4 regions of the Streptomyces sp. NBC_00503 genome follow, and region 4 is predicted to be linked to each of the others. Evidence: riboswitches for the same ligand, from Rfam matches in the RefSeq annotation. Region 4 holds a riboswitch; each other region holds the start of a gene.
The links. A riboswitch is a leader RNA that binds a small molecule or an ion and turns the genes downstream of it on or off. The one in region 4 is predicted to bind cobalamin.
Positions count from the first base shown of each region.

Region 1: it holds a riboswitch for cobalamin, as region 4 does, so the genes downstream of both, OG490_RS31375 (ribonucleoside triphosphate reductase) here and OG490_RS25940 (energy-coupling factor ABC transporter permease) in region 4, are expected to answer to the same signal.
Region 2: it holds a riboswitch for cobalamin, as region 4 does, so the genes downstream of both, OG490_RS08945 (cobalamin biosynthesis protein) here and OG490_RS25940 (energy-coupling factor ABC transporter permease) in region 4, are expected to answer to the same signal.
Region 3: it holds a riboswitch for cobalamin, as region 4 does, so the genes downstream of both, OG490_RS24940 (ribonucleoside-diphosphate reductase subunit alpha) here and OG490_RS25940 (energy-coupling factor ABC transporter permease) in region 4, are expected to answer to the same signal.

Region 1 is NZ_CP107855.1:6,882,117-6,885,315, reverse strand. Features, by position in the region: gene OG490_RS31375 (ribonucleoside triphosphate reductase) at 1-1,345, opposite strand, end outside; cobalamin riboswitch at 1,324-1,455, opposite strand; gene OG490_RS31370 (hypothetical protein) at 1,830-2,270, shown strand; gene OG490_RS31365 (GNAT family N-acetyltransferase) at 2,291-2,830, opposite strand; gene OG490_RS31360 (NADP-dependent isocitrate dehydrogenase) at 2,975-3,199, opposite strand, start outside.
Region 2 is NZ_CP107855.1:1,911,489-1,914,687, reverse strand. Features, by position in the region: partial or broken gene OG490_RS08950 (cobyric acid synthase) at 1-278, opposite strand, end outside; gene OG490_RS08945 (cobalamin biosynthesis protein) at 275-1,246, opposite strand; cobalamin riboswitch at 1,284-1,434, opposite strand; gene OG490_RS08940 (hypothetical protein) at 1,595-1,816, opposite strand; gene OG490_RS08935 (inorganic phosphate transporter) at 1,845-3,113, opposite strand.
Region 3 is NZ_CP107855.1:5,349,288-5,352,486, forward strand. Features, by position in the region: gene OG490_RS24940 (ribonucleoside-diphosphate reductase subunit alpha) at 1-1,605, opposite strand, end outside; cobalamin riboswitch at 1,763-1,903, opposite strand; gene OG490_RS24945 (GNAT family N-acetyltransferase) at 1,970-2,467, opposite strand; gene OG490_RS24950 (Uma2 family endonuclease) at 2,546-3,130, shown strand; gene OG490_RS24955 (YbdD/YjiX family protein) at 3,184-3,199, opposite strand, start outside.
Region 4 is NZ_CP107855.1:5,571,074-5,574,272, forward strand. Features, by position in the region: partial or broken gene cbiQ (cobalt ECF transporter T component CbiQ) at 1-725, opposite strand, end outside; gene OG490_RS25935 (energy-coupling factor ABC transporter substrate-binding protein) at 729-1,097, opposite strand; gene OG490_RS25940 (energy-coupling factor ABC transporter permease) at 1,097-1,795, opposite strand; cobalamin riboswitch at 1,825-2,018, opposite strand; gene OG490_RS25945 (flavodoxin family protein) at 2,135-2,836, shown strand; gene OG490_RS25950 (SsgA family sporulation/cell division regulator) at 2,854-3,199, opposite strand, start outside.

The sequences.
Region 1 (3,199 bases), 1.3 Mb from region 4:
CCAGGTTGTAGAGGTGGCCGGTGCTCTCCTGGAAGTCGACCATCCGGGCCCGGACCCGGTCCAGCAGCCGGACCGCGAGGGCGTGGCCTCCGGGTGCGGTGATGTCGTACGCGTCCCCGCTGAAGTTGCGGATCATCTCGTTGATCCCGTTGACCCCGATGGTGGAGAAGTGGTTGCGCAGGGTGCCCAAGTACCGCTTGGTGTAGGGGAAGAGACCGCCGTCGATCAGCTCCTGGACGGTGGTCCGCTTGAGTTCGAGGCTGTCCTTGGCCAGTGCGCACAGCCGGTCCACCTCGGCCAGCAGCCCCGGTTCGTCACCGGCGTACGAGTGCCCGAGGCGGGCGCAGTTGAGGGTGACCACCCCGAGCGAACCGGTCTGCTCGGCGCTGCCGAAGAGGCCGTTGCCGCGCCTGAGCAACTCGGTCAGGTCGAGTTGGAGGCGGCAGCACATGGAGCGGACCATGTTCGGCTCGAGCTCGGAGTTGATGAAGTTCTGGAAGTACGGGAGCCCGTACTTGGCCGTCATCGCGAAGAGCCGCTCGGCGTTCTCGCTCTCCCAGGGGAAGTCCCGGGTGATGTTGTACGTCGGGATGGGGAAGGTGAACACCCGCCCGGCGGCGTCCCCTTCGGTCATCACCTCGATGTACGCCCGGTTGATCAGGTCCATTTCGGCCTGGAGCTCGCCGTAGGTGAAGGCGACCTCCTCGCCGCCGACGACCGGGATCTGCTCGCGCAGGTCCTCGGGGCAGGTCCAGTCGAAGGTGAGGTTGGTGAAGGGGGTCTGGGTGCCCCAGCGCGAGGGCACGTTCAGATTGTGGACCAGCTCCTGGATGCACTGCCTGACCTGCGGGTACGTCATCGCGTCGAGGCGGACGTAGGGGGCGAGGTACGTGTCGAAGGAGGAGAAGGCCTGGGCGCCCGCCCATTCGTTCTGCAGGGTGCCCAGGAAGTTCACGATCTGGCCCACGGCCGAGGAGAGGTGCCGGGGCGGGGCGGAGTCGATCTGCCCGGGGACCCCGTTGAAGCCCTCGGTCAGCAGGGTGCGCAGGGACCATCCGGCGCAGTAGCCGGAGAGCATGTCCAGGTCGTGGATGTGGAGGTCGCCCTCGCGGTGGGCGCGGGCCACGTCGGCGGGGTAGACCTGCTCCAGCCAGTAGTTCGCGGTGATCTTGCCCGCCGCGTTGAGGATGAGGCCGCCGAGCGAGTAGCCCTGGTTGGCGTTGGCGTTCACCCGCCAGTCCCGGCGGTCCAGGTATTCGGTCACGGTCTCTACGGCATCGACGACAGCAGTCACGGCAGCCCTCCCACGAGGCTCGGCACGGAAGTACGGAACACGGGCCGGCAGGGGTCGGACTCGTCCACCCGAGGTGGACACAACCGTTGCGGGGCAGTCCCGGATTCACACCGGATTCCCTGATGACTCGGTCGGGGCGGACCTGCGCGAACATGCGCGCAAACAAGCAGAGCCCCGCCGAACCGGCAGAGCCAACACTACATATAGATGCCAGCAGTACTTGCAACCACTACATATTGGGTGGCGAAGGTCCCGGGGCAGGGGCCTTCCGACCCTGACGCGGGATCGACTTCGGCCACTGACGGACGGCGGCGACGGGCAGGCGACGGACAGGCGATGCGCAGGCAAATGGACAAAGGCATGCCGTCTGTACAACTGCGGCGATCAAGGGGCGCCGCGGGCCTTTCAGCGGAATAGGGAATTCCCCTGGCCTTCCGGCGGAAGTGGCGCATAATCATCTTCATGCGGCTTGAAACAACCCTCTTGCCGCGTAGGTCACGTATGCATGGGGGGCATCGTGCCGATGAGGAATTCCATGGGCGCCGGCACGTTTCCGGCGACGTCCGCAGAGCTTTCCCGCCTGCTCACCGCCGTACGGCGGGGCAGGGTGGTCACCGTCACCGGACGGCTCCGGGGGCCCCGGAGCCTGCTGGTGCGGGAGATCGGGGAACGGCTCGCGTCCAACTTCTACGACGGGGTGGCCGTGGTCACCCTGGACCACCGCTTCGGGGTCCGCGACCTGACGGCCGCGCTGGGCTGCGTACCGGGCATGCCGTTCCTGCCGTACGGCACGGTGAACGCGGCTTCGTGGCTGGCCGAGCGCGACATGCTGCTCGTCCTCGACGGCTGCGACCACCTCGCGTCCGAGACGCTGGCCTGGCTGCGCGAACTGCTCGGCGCGGCCCCGGGCCTGCGGATCCTGGCGGCCGGACGCCACCCGCTGGGCATGCCTCAGGAGCGGGTCCACCCACTCTGAACCCGCTCCGTCCGGGCGCCCTACGCTGCGGCGGCCCGCCAGTCCTCGACCATCAGCCCCATCACCACCTCGTCCAGGAACTCCCCGCACACCCAGGCCGACCCGCGCAGGGTCCCTTCCAGAGCGAATCCGTTCGCGCTCGCGGCCCGGATCATGGCGGCATTGTCGGCCAGGGTGTCCACCTGGAGCCGGTGCAGCCCGCGCACGGAGAACCCGTAGCGGCACAGCAGCCGCACGACGTCCTCGCCCAGCCCGCGGCCCCGACTGCCGGGGCGCAGGGAAATCCCGAGGTGTGCGGAGCGGTTGTGCGCGTCGATGGACCAGAGCAGCGCCTCGCCCGCCAACTCGCCGGTGGCGCGCTCCACCACGGAGAAGAAGGCGACGTCGTCGGAGGGTTCGCGCGGTTCGTACGGGGAGTGCCCGCTCGCCGCGCCCACCGGCCGCCAGGGCCGGGTGTCGCCGCGCGAACGCGTCACGACGTCCTCGTACAGCTCCGCGTGGAGCACGGGCACGTCGTCGGTGTGCCGGGCACGCAGCTCGGCCAATTCTCCTTGGATCATGGGCTCTTACTAGTCCCCGCGCGGCCGGGTCCACAACCGGGTTTCCACGGCCGGGCACGGGACACGGGTCAGCCCCGGCCGACGACTGCCGACCGGGGCTGACCCGCGGTGCTGTGGAGCGGTGGTGCTGTGGAGCGGTGAACCTCAGCCGAGGAGCGCGAGCGCCTCGTTCAGCGTCGCGGACGGCCGCATGATCGCCGCGGCCTTGGCGGCGTCGGGCTGGTAGTAGCCGCCGATGTCGACCGGGGAGCCCTGGACGGCGATGAGCTCGCCGACGATCTTCTCCTCGGACTCGGCCAGCGACTTGGCCAGCGCGTCGAACGCGGCGGCCAGCTTCGGGTCCTCGGTCTGGCGCGACAGCTCCTGCGC
Region 2 (3,199 bases), 3.7 Mb from region 4:
CTGCTGCGGTCACTGCCGGGCTTGAGCAGCACCGGGTTCATCAGCGCGGTCGGCTCCACGCGCGCGGCCTGCGCCTGCATGGCCTGCGCCCGGCCGATCTCCGCGCCCTCCCGGGTCACGAAGGAGTTCAGCGACATGTTCTGCGCCTTGAACGGAGCCACCTTCACCCCGCTGCGCGCCAGCCACCGGCAGATGCCGGCCGTGACCACGCTCTTGCCCGCGTCCGATGTCGTACCGGCGACGAGGAGTCCCCCGCCGCGCTTCGCGCCGCTGCTCATGCGCGCCGCCCCTTCTTCTTGCGGGAGTTCGTACGGGAGACCAGCGTCCGGACTGCCACGCAGGCACCCAGCGCCGCCCATGTCACCTGCCGCGAAAGCCTGACCGCCCGCTCGATGTCGGCGACCTCCACCGGCCGCCCCGCCGCTCCGTTGAGCACGGCCCGGTGCTCGATGCGGCCCCCGTACGCCAGGGTCCCGCCGAGGCGGACGCCGAGCGCCCCGGCGAAGGAGGATTCCACCGGCCCCGCGTTCGGGCTCGGGTGCTTGGCGGCGTCCGCGCGCCAGGCCCGTACGGCTCCCCGCCGGTCGGGTCCGGCCAGTACGGCGGCCAGGGCCGTCAGCCGGGCGCCCGGCCAGCCCGCCAGGTCGTCGAGGCGGGCGGAGGCCCAGCCGTAGCGCAGGTAGCGGGGGGACTTGTGGCCGACCATCGCGTCCAGGGTGTTCACGGCACGGAAGGCCAGCAGCCCGGGGACGCCGCCGACGGCGCCCCACACCAGGGCCCCGACCACCGCGTCGGAGGTGTTCTCGGCGACCGACTCCACGACGGCGCGGGCCATCTGCTGTTCGTCCAGGGCCTGCGGGTCGCGCCCGCACAGGTGCGGCAGCCGCTCGCGGGCCGTCTCGGCGTCCCCGGCGGCCAGCGCCCCGCCGATGGCGCGGGCTTCGCGGCCCAGCGAGGTGCCGCCCACGACGGACCAGGTGGCGGCGGCGGTCAGGGCTATGCGGGCGGCGGCGGGCCGGGAGCGCACGGCGCGGGCGCCCAGTGCGCCGATGGCGGCCGCGCCCCCGGCGCACACCAGGGTGTGCAGGGCGCCGCGGGCGCGGTCGTCGCGCCACAGGGCGCGTTCGACCGCGGCGGCGGCTCGTCCGAAGGCGGCCACGGGGTGCCCTCGGCGCGGATCCCCGAGGATCCGGTCGCCGATCAGGCCGGCCGTGGCGCCGTACGCGAAGACGCGATCGGCACGCATGGTGGCAGGTATGTCCTCACTCAGGGTCCGCGCCCTGGTTCGACGTGTCCGGCGGCGAGAGTTCCTGGCTCCCGGTCGCACTCGGCTGGAGCGCTCCGGTGACAGTGGCGGGACCGCGCCGGATTCGCACCGGACTTCCTCTCCATGCCGCCGTATTGGCTCGGGCAGTCCACCACGCACCGCGAAGGCCCGTCAACTCGCCGTTGACCTGCGTCGGGGGCGCCGGGACGGCGGGCTCGGGGGAGCCGGGACGGCCGGGCCGGGTGCGCCGGGAGGGCCCCCCGGGCACGCGAAAGCTCCCCCCGGGGGAAACCCGGAGGGAGCGTTCGCAAGGGGGTGCCCGGTGTCTCAGGCGACGATCAGGTAGATCCCGTAGCTCACGGCCGCCGCGCAGAGCGCGAAGCAGGCGTAGGCGCCGGTACGGGCCAGGGTGGCGGCGCCGCCCTGCTCCGTGGCGGCCTCGTGCTTGGACAGGCCCATGAGACCGAGGGTGAACAGGGTCACGAGGACGACGGTGGCGGTGAGGCTGACCCCGAAGACGGAGCCGAGTGCTGCCCAGTCGATCTTCATACTGCGGATTCCTCTGTCGTTCTCGGGGTCAGACCGCCGCGGCCGGAGCCGCGGGGGTCGCCGGGGCGGCCGGGATGGTGGCCTTGAGGGCTTCGTCCGTCACCGCGGCGGTCGTGCCGGCGGTGCCCGCGAGCGGCGGGACGGCGACGGCGGCCATGGCCGTGGTGACCACGCCGGGCTCCTCGGCGGCGGCCGGGGCCACCTCGTTGACGTTGGTGTGGTCGACGACCTGGCGGCGCGAGATGAACCAGATGGCCACGCAGGAGGCGACCAGGAAGACCGCGACGGCGGTGACGCCGATGTCACCGGTGCGCATGACCAGCTCGGCGCCGGAGGCGACGAGGGCCGCGGCGGGCAGGGTCAGGCCCCACGCGATGAACATGCGGGTGGCGGTGGACCAGCGGACCACACCGCCCTTGCGGCCCAGGCCCGAGCCCATGACGGCGCCGGAGCACGCGTGGGTGGTGGAGAGGGAGAAGCCGAGGTGCGAGGAGGCCAGGATGACGCTGGCGGCCGAGGTCTGGGCGGCGAAGCCCTGCTGCGGCTGCAGGTCGGTCAGGCCGCTGCCCATGGTGCGGATGATGCGCCAGCCGCCCAGGTAGGTGCCCATCGCGATGGCCATGCCGGCGGAGACGATGACCCAGACCGGCGGGTTGGAGCCGGGGGCGATGGCACCGCCGGCGACGAGCGCCAGGGTGATGATGCCCATCGTCTTCTGCGCGTCGTTGGTGCCGTGCGCGAGGGAGACGAGGCCGGCGGAGGCGATCTGACCGGCGCGGTAGCCCTTGGCCGAGGTCTTCTCGCCCATGCCCTTGCCGACCTTGTACGTGACCTTCGCGGCCAGGTACGCGGCGATGCCGGCGACGATCGGAGCGGCGATCGCGGGGATCAGCACCTTGGTGACGACGACACTGCCGTTGACCGCACCCATGCCGGCCGAAGCGACCGCGGCACCGATCAGACCGCCCATGAGGGCGTGCGAGGAGCTGGAGGGCAGTCCGACCAGCCAGGTGACGAGGTTCCAGAGGATCGCGCCGACCAGTGCGGCGAAGATGACCTCCGGCTGGATGCCTTCCTCGTTGACCAGGCCCTTGGAGATCGTCTTGGCGACCTCCACGGACATGAAAGCGCCGACGAGGTTGAGCACGGCGGACATGGCCACCGCGGTCTTGGGCTTGAGGGCGCCGGTCGAGATGGTGGTGGCCATCGCGTTGGCCGTGTCGTGAAAACCGTTCGTGAAATCGAACACGAGAGCGGTGATGATCACGATCCCGAGGAGAAGCGTTATGTGCTCCATTTACCCAGGCTTCTGTTTGACGTCAGTGGTTCGTGGACCGTAGGCAACCTGAATGAACGGAAGGTGAACTGGCGGGGGTCGTACGG
Region 3 (3,199 bases), 220 kb from region 4:
CGCCTCGGCGGAGTCGAAGGGCAGCTTCAGCTGGAAGAAGACGTCCTGGAGGCCCATCGCGCCCAGGCCCACCGGGCGCCAGCGGGCGTTGGAGCGGCCGGCCTGCTCGGTCGGGTAGAAGTTGATGTCCACGACGCGGTCGAGGAAGGTGACCGCCGTGCGGACGGTCTCGTCCAGGCGCTCCCAGTCGATGTCGCCGGTCTCGGCGAGCACGAAGGCGCCGAGGTTGACCGAGCCGAGGTTGCAGACGGCGGTCTCGCCGTCGTTGGTGACCTCGATGATCTCGGTGCACAGGTTCGAGGAGTGGACGACGGTGCCCGGCTCCGCGGTCTGGTTGGCCGTGCGGTTGGAGGCGTCCTTGAAGGTCATCCAGCCCTGGCCGGTCTGCGCGAGGGTGCGCATCATCCGGCCGTACAGGTCGCGGGCGGGGATGGTCTTGCGGGCCAGGCCGCCGGCCTCGGCCTTGCGGTAGGCGGCGTCGAACTCGTCGCCCCACAGGTCGACGAGGTCGGGGACGTCGGCCGGGGAGAACAGCGACCAGTCGGCGTCGGCGTTCACGCGGCGCATGAACTCGTCCGGCACCCAGTGGGCCAGGTTGAGGTTGTGGGTGCGGCGCTGGTCCTCGCCGGTGTTGTCACGGAGCTCCAGGAACTCCTCGATGTCGGCGTGCCAGGTCTCCAGGTAGACGGCCGCGGCGCCCTTGCGGCGGCCGCCCTGGTTCACAGCGGCGACGGAGGCGTCCAGCGTCTTGAGGAACGGCACGATGCCGTTGGAGTGGCCGTTGGTGCCGCGGATCAGGGAGCCGCGGGCGCGGATGCGCGAGTAGGACAGGCCGATGCCGCCGGCGTGCTTGGAGAGGCGGGCGACCTGGTGGTAGCGGTCGTAGATGGAGTCGAGCTCGTCCAGCGGGGAGTCCAGCAGGTAGCAGGAGGACATCTGCGGGTGCCGGGTGCCGGAGTTGAAGAGCGTGGGGGAGGACGGCAGGTAGTCCAGGCGGCTCATCAGCCGGTAGAGGGAGGCGACTTCCTCGACGGCCGCGATGCTCTCGTTCTCGGCGAGGCCGCAGGCCACGCGCAGCATGAAGAACTGCGGGGTCTCGATGACCTGGCGGGTGATCGGGTGGCGCAGCAGGTAGCGGCTGTGCAGGGTGCGCAGGCCGAAGAAGCCGAAGCGGTCGTCGGCGCCCTCGGTGAGCGCGTGCTCGACCAGCGCGTCGAGGCGGTTCGCGTGGAGCCGTACGAAGTCTGCGGTGCGGTCGGCGATCAGGCCCTCGCGGTGGCCCACCTCGACGGAGCCGGAGAACGAGAGGGAGCCCTGGCCGGCGGCCTCGTCGCGGACGGCGAGCGTCAGCAGGCGGGCGGCGAGCCGGGAGTACGCCGGGTCCTCGGAGATCAGGCCGGCGGCCGCCTCGGTGGCGAGCGTGCGCAGCTCCGCCTCGTCGGCGGCGGCGCTGCGGCCGCGCAGGGCGGCGGCGGCGACCCGGCCGGGGTCGGTGTCGGGCAGATCGGCGGTCAGCTCGGTGAGCGTGCGCAACAGCGCGGCCCCCGGACCCTCGTAGGCGGACGGGTCGGACTCGGCGCGCGGTGCGGAAGGCGCGATGGTCACGGGGGGAGCTCTCCCTCGCTCGGCTCCGGGAACACCGCTGGTGCGGGGCGCGAGGGGGCGCACGCGGGGGAGTGCGGGCCTGGCAGGGCACGCATACGCCACGTGACGTCCACCGGCCCAACCGCGAGGCCCGGACGAATCGGCACCCGGGTCGGTCGATCCGGGCGCACTGTCGACAGGTCCTCGGACTTGTGGATGCCCTCCGACCAGGTTCGACCAGGTCCGGGCATTTCATACCGTTGCGGGACAGTTCCGGATTCTCACCGGATTCCCCTGCGACGACAGCGAGGTCGAGCATACATGTGGGGGCCACCGCTTGCGGTAGCCCCCACATGTTGTGTCGCTCGTCGGTGGTGGCGCGCCGTTACAGCTCGACGCGGTAGGTGAGCAGGGGAAGGCCGGGGACCGGGTACCAGTCGCGCTCCGGGGTCCGGACGAAGCCCAGCCGGTGGTAGATCCGGTGTGCCCCCAGCATCTTCTCCGTGGTCGACAGCGCCAGGTGGGTCACGCCCTCCAGCTCCCGGGCGCGGGCCATGCAGGCGCGCACCAGGGCCTCGCCGGCGCCCCGGCCGCGGGCCTCGGGGGAGACGGCCAGCATCCGGAACTCCGCCTCGTGGGGGCCGGCGATCTGGGCGAGGGGGCTGCCGGGAGGGGCGAAGGTCACATTGCCGAGCAGCGTGCCCTCGTACTCCGCGACGATCACTTCGGCGTCGGCGGCCCGGCCGGCGACGTCGCGCAGCCGGTCCAGGTAGGGGTCGTCCTCGGCGAAGTCCAGCAGGTCGTCGCCGAGGTAGGCCTGTGCGGTGAGCTCGCCCAGCTCTTCGTATTCGGCGGCCGTTGCCGCCCTGATGACGATGTCCATGCGGTCGAGTGTGCAATACGGGTGTCGGTGCCCGGCGCTATCGTCGGAGGCAGCACCGTCGATGAAGGTGAGCGAGGCATGACCGTGATGACCGACAGGCCCCACATGCTGACCGAGGACTTCGAGGCCGTCGCGCGCATAGCGGCTCGCGAGCGAGTGGGCACACGGTTGGAGTTCATCGACGGGGTGATCAGGAGCAAGGCCATGCCGGACGGCGACCACCAGATGATCATCCAGTGGCTCACCCGGATCTGCATGCAGCATCGGCCCGAGCTCTGGCTGCACCCCGGGCAGGGGATCAAAGCGCAGGAGTACCGGGCAGGCAGGGCGATCCCGGATGCGGCGCTCGCACCCTCCGAGGCATTCGTCGGGCAGGGGGACTGGGTCGACCCGGATTCGATTCTCATGGTCGTCGAGGTGACTTCCTGGGACTCTGACACCCACCGGCGGGACCACGTCGAAAAGCCGCGCGCCTACGCGGAGACAGGCATCCCGCTGTATCTGCTGGTCGACCGGGCCAAGTGCGAGATCTCCGTCTACAGCGAGCCGGCGGGGCGGCGGTACGAGACGGTCCGCACCGTTCCGTACGGCAAGGACGTCGAGTTGCCCGACCCCGTCGGCATCACCCTCCAGACCGAGCCTCTCAAGGACTGGGTGCGCTGAGCATTTCGAAGGGCCCCACCGATGGAACTCGGCGGGGCCCTTCCAGGTGCCGTTCAGCAGCAGCGGAAG
Region 4 (3,199 bases):
GTGGAGCCCCTTCAGTACGAGGGTCAGGGTGATCAGCGCCGCCAGCAGCCCGGCCGTGGCCGCCAGGAACCGCCACGACAGGGCCGCCTCCGGGACCAGGACCCGCAGCGCGCCGTCGTAGCCGCGACCGGCCAGCCCCGCCTGGAGCTTGGCCGCGCGGTCGAAGGCCCGTACGAAGGAGGTCGCGGCGAGCCCGGCCAGGGAACGCCACACCGCCGCCCGTCCGGTGTGCCCGAGGCGGGCGGCCTGGGCCCGGCGGACCTGGGCCACGGAGTCCAGGAGCAGGAACGTGATCCGGTACATGACCAGGGCCACGTCCACCACGGGCGCCGGCACCCCGGCCCGGACCAGCCGGGGGAGCACGTCGGAGACCGGGGTGGTGAAGGCGAACAGCAGCAGCCCGAGCGAGGCCGCCGAGGTGCGCAGGAGCAGCTCGGCGGCGTGCCGCGGGCCGTCCGGGGCCATGGCGACCAGGCCCTGCGGGCCGCCCACGGCGAACAGCAGCGGCAGCGCCCCCGTGAAGCAGAAGCCGAGCGGGATCCGGAAGGCCCGCCACAGCTGGCGCCCGGCCACGCCCGCCGGGCCGAGGAGCACGGCGAGCGTGGCGGCGGCCACCAGCGGACCGCCGGGCCAGGGCGGCAGGCAGACGGCGGTGACCGTCAGCCCGACCCCGAGCAGGGCCTTCTCCAGCGGCTGCTGTGCGCGGCCACGTCGATCGGCAGCACCGCCTACGACTCCGGGGTGGCGGCACCGGCGCCGGCACCGGCACCGGCACCGGCACCCGTACCGGCGGCGGCCTGGGCGAGGCCCTGGCGGCGGCCCTTGCGGACGCCGAAGTAGTACGCGAGCACGCCCGCGCCCAGCGCCGCCTGGAGGGCGAACAGCGCCGACTCCACCTCCCCGGAGGGGGGTTCGTACAGCGGGGAGAACCACGGCTCGTAGTCCGGCTTGAGCTCGGTGATGGCCGCCTCCGCCTGCGCATCGGCGCCCGTGAAGGGCTCCTCCTTGCCCTCGCCGAGGCCGAGCGCGATCGGGAGCACGGCGAGCGCGGCCACCAGGAGCAGCAGCAGGGTGTTGATCTTCGCGTTCCTGCTCATCAGGCTGCCGCCCCCTGCTTCTCGGTACGGCCGGAGGTCAGCTTCGCGACACCGAGCCGGACCAGGTCCGACTTGCTCGACGCCATCAGCAGCCGCATCACGAGGACGGTCAGCAGCCCCTCGCTCACGGCCAGCGGCACCTGCGTGACCGCGAAGATCCCGCCGAACTTCGCGAGCGCGCCCAGGAATCCGGAGGCCGGGTCCGGGAAGGCCAGGGCGAGCTGCACGCTGGTGACGCAGTAGGTGACCAGGTCCGCGAAGAAGGCGCCGAAGAAGACGGTCACCATCAGCGGGAGGCCGAAGCCGCGCAGCAGCCGGTAGACGGCGTAGCCAGCCCACGGGCCGGCGATGGCCATCGAGAAGACGTTGGCGCCGAGGGTGGTGAGGCCGCCGTGGGCCAGCAGCAGGGCCTGGAAGAGCAGGGTGATGGTGCCGAGCACCGCCATGATCGGCGGCCGGAACAGGATCGCCCCGAGCCCCGTACCGGTGGGGTGCGAGCAACTTCCCGTGACCGAGGGGATCTTCAGGGCGGACAGGACGAACGTGAACGCTCCGGCCGCGCCGAGCAGCAGGGTGCTCTCCGGGTTGGCCTTCACCTCGCGGGTCAGCGAGCGGACGCCGTGGACGACGAAGGGAGCGGACGCGGCGCCCCAGGCGGCCGCGTGCAAGGGGGGCAGAAAACCCTCGGCTATATGCATGAGTGGGGAGACCTCTCCAGCACCTCGTGGATGGACAACGCGCCCCGGCCGGTCTCCTGGCTCACGGGTTGACGTCCTGGCCCCGCCTTCCCGGGCAGCGCGGAACCTCCCGCGCAGCCCAGTGGCTTTCCCGCAGGAGTGGAGCCGGACTTCCCGATCACAGTGGCGAGGGCCGCACCGGTTTCTCACCGGTTTCCCGAACACCAAGGCCCATTGACCCTAGTCGGCCGCCCGGACCGTAACAAACCGGAACCGCACGGACGCGGCCCGCCGACGAACCGGAACCCGTACGGGCGCTCCCCGGTGGCGACCGCGCCCGGGGCCGCCGAGGGTGGTGGCGTGGACTACTCCGACCTCACCGCCGTGTACGTGAACTGCACGCTCAAGCGGTCACCCGAGCCCAGCAACACCGAGGGCCTGATCGCCAGGAGCCGCGCCGTGATGGAGGCGGCCGGCGTCCGCACCTCGCTCATCCGGGCTGTCGACCACGACATCGCCACGGGCGTCTGGCCGGACATGACCGAGCACGGCTGGGAGGAGGACCAGTGGCCGGTGCTCTACAGCCAGATCATGGACGCCGACATCCTCGTCCTGTGCGGCCCGATCTGGCTCGGGGACAACAGCTCGGTGATGAAGCAGGTCATCGAGCGGCTCTACGCCTGCTCCTCGATCCTGAACGAACAGGGCCAGTACGCCTACTACGGGCGCGTCGGCGGGGCGCTGATCACCGGCAACGAGGACGGCGTCAAACACTGCGCCATGAACATCCTCTACAGCCTCCAGCACCTCGGCTACGCGATCCCGCCGCAGGCCGACGCCGGATGGATCGGGGAGGCCGGGCCCGGACCCTCGTACCTGGACCCCGGCTCGGGCGGCCCCGAAAACGACTTCACCAACCGGAACACCACCTTCATGAGCTGGAACCTCATGCACCTGGCGGCCCTGCTCAAGCGCAACGGCGGGATCCCCGCCCACGGCAACCAGCGCTCGCAGTGGGACGCGGGCTGCCGCTTCGACTTCCCGAACCCGGAGCACCGCTGATCCTCACGTGGGACGGCTCACCTGGGCAGCAGGGTGTCCAGCTCGGCGTCGAGGTCGTAGTGGCGGTGCTCCTGGCCGCGCGGGACCATCGTGGTCATCCGCCGGCACAGCTCGCGCACGTCCTTCGAGCGGGCGGACACCACGCAGCCCTGGCTGCCGTTGCTGAAGGCGAGGTAGATCCGCGGTTCGGTGCCCTGCCAGCGCGGCCACACCTGGATGTCGCCCTCCCCGGTGGCGCAGACCTGACCGTCGAGGAGCAGCTCCCGCGAGAACACCCAGTGCGCGAGGTGGAGTCCGGCGCCCTCGAAGTCGAGGGAGACCTCGTAGGGCCGGTCGGAGCGGTACACGAAGACGCCCCGCATC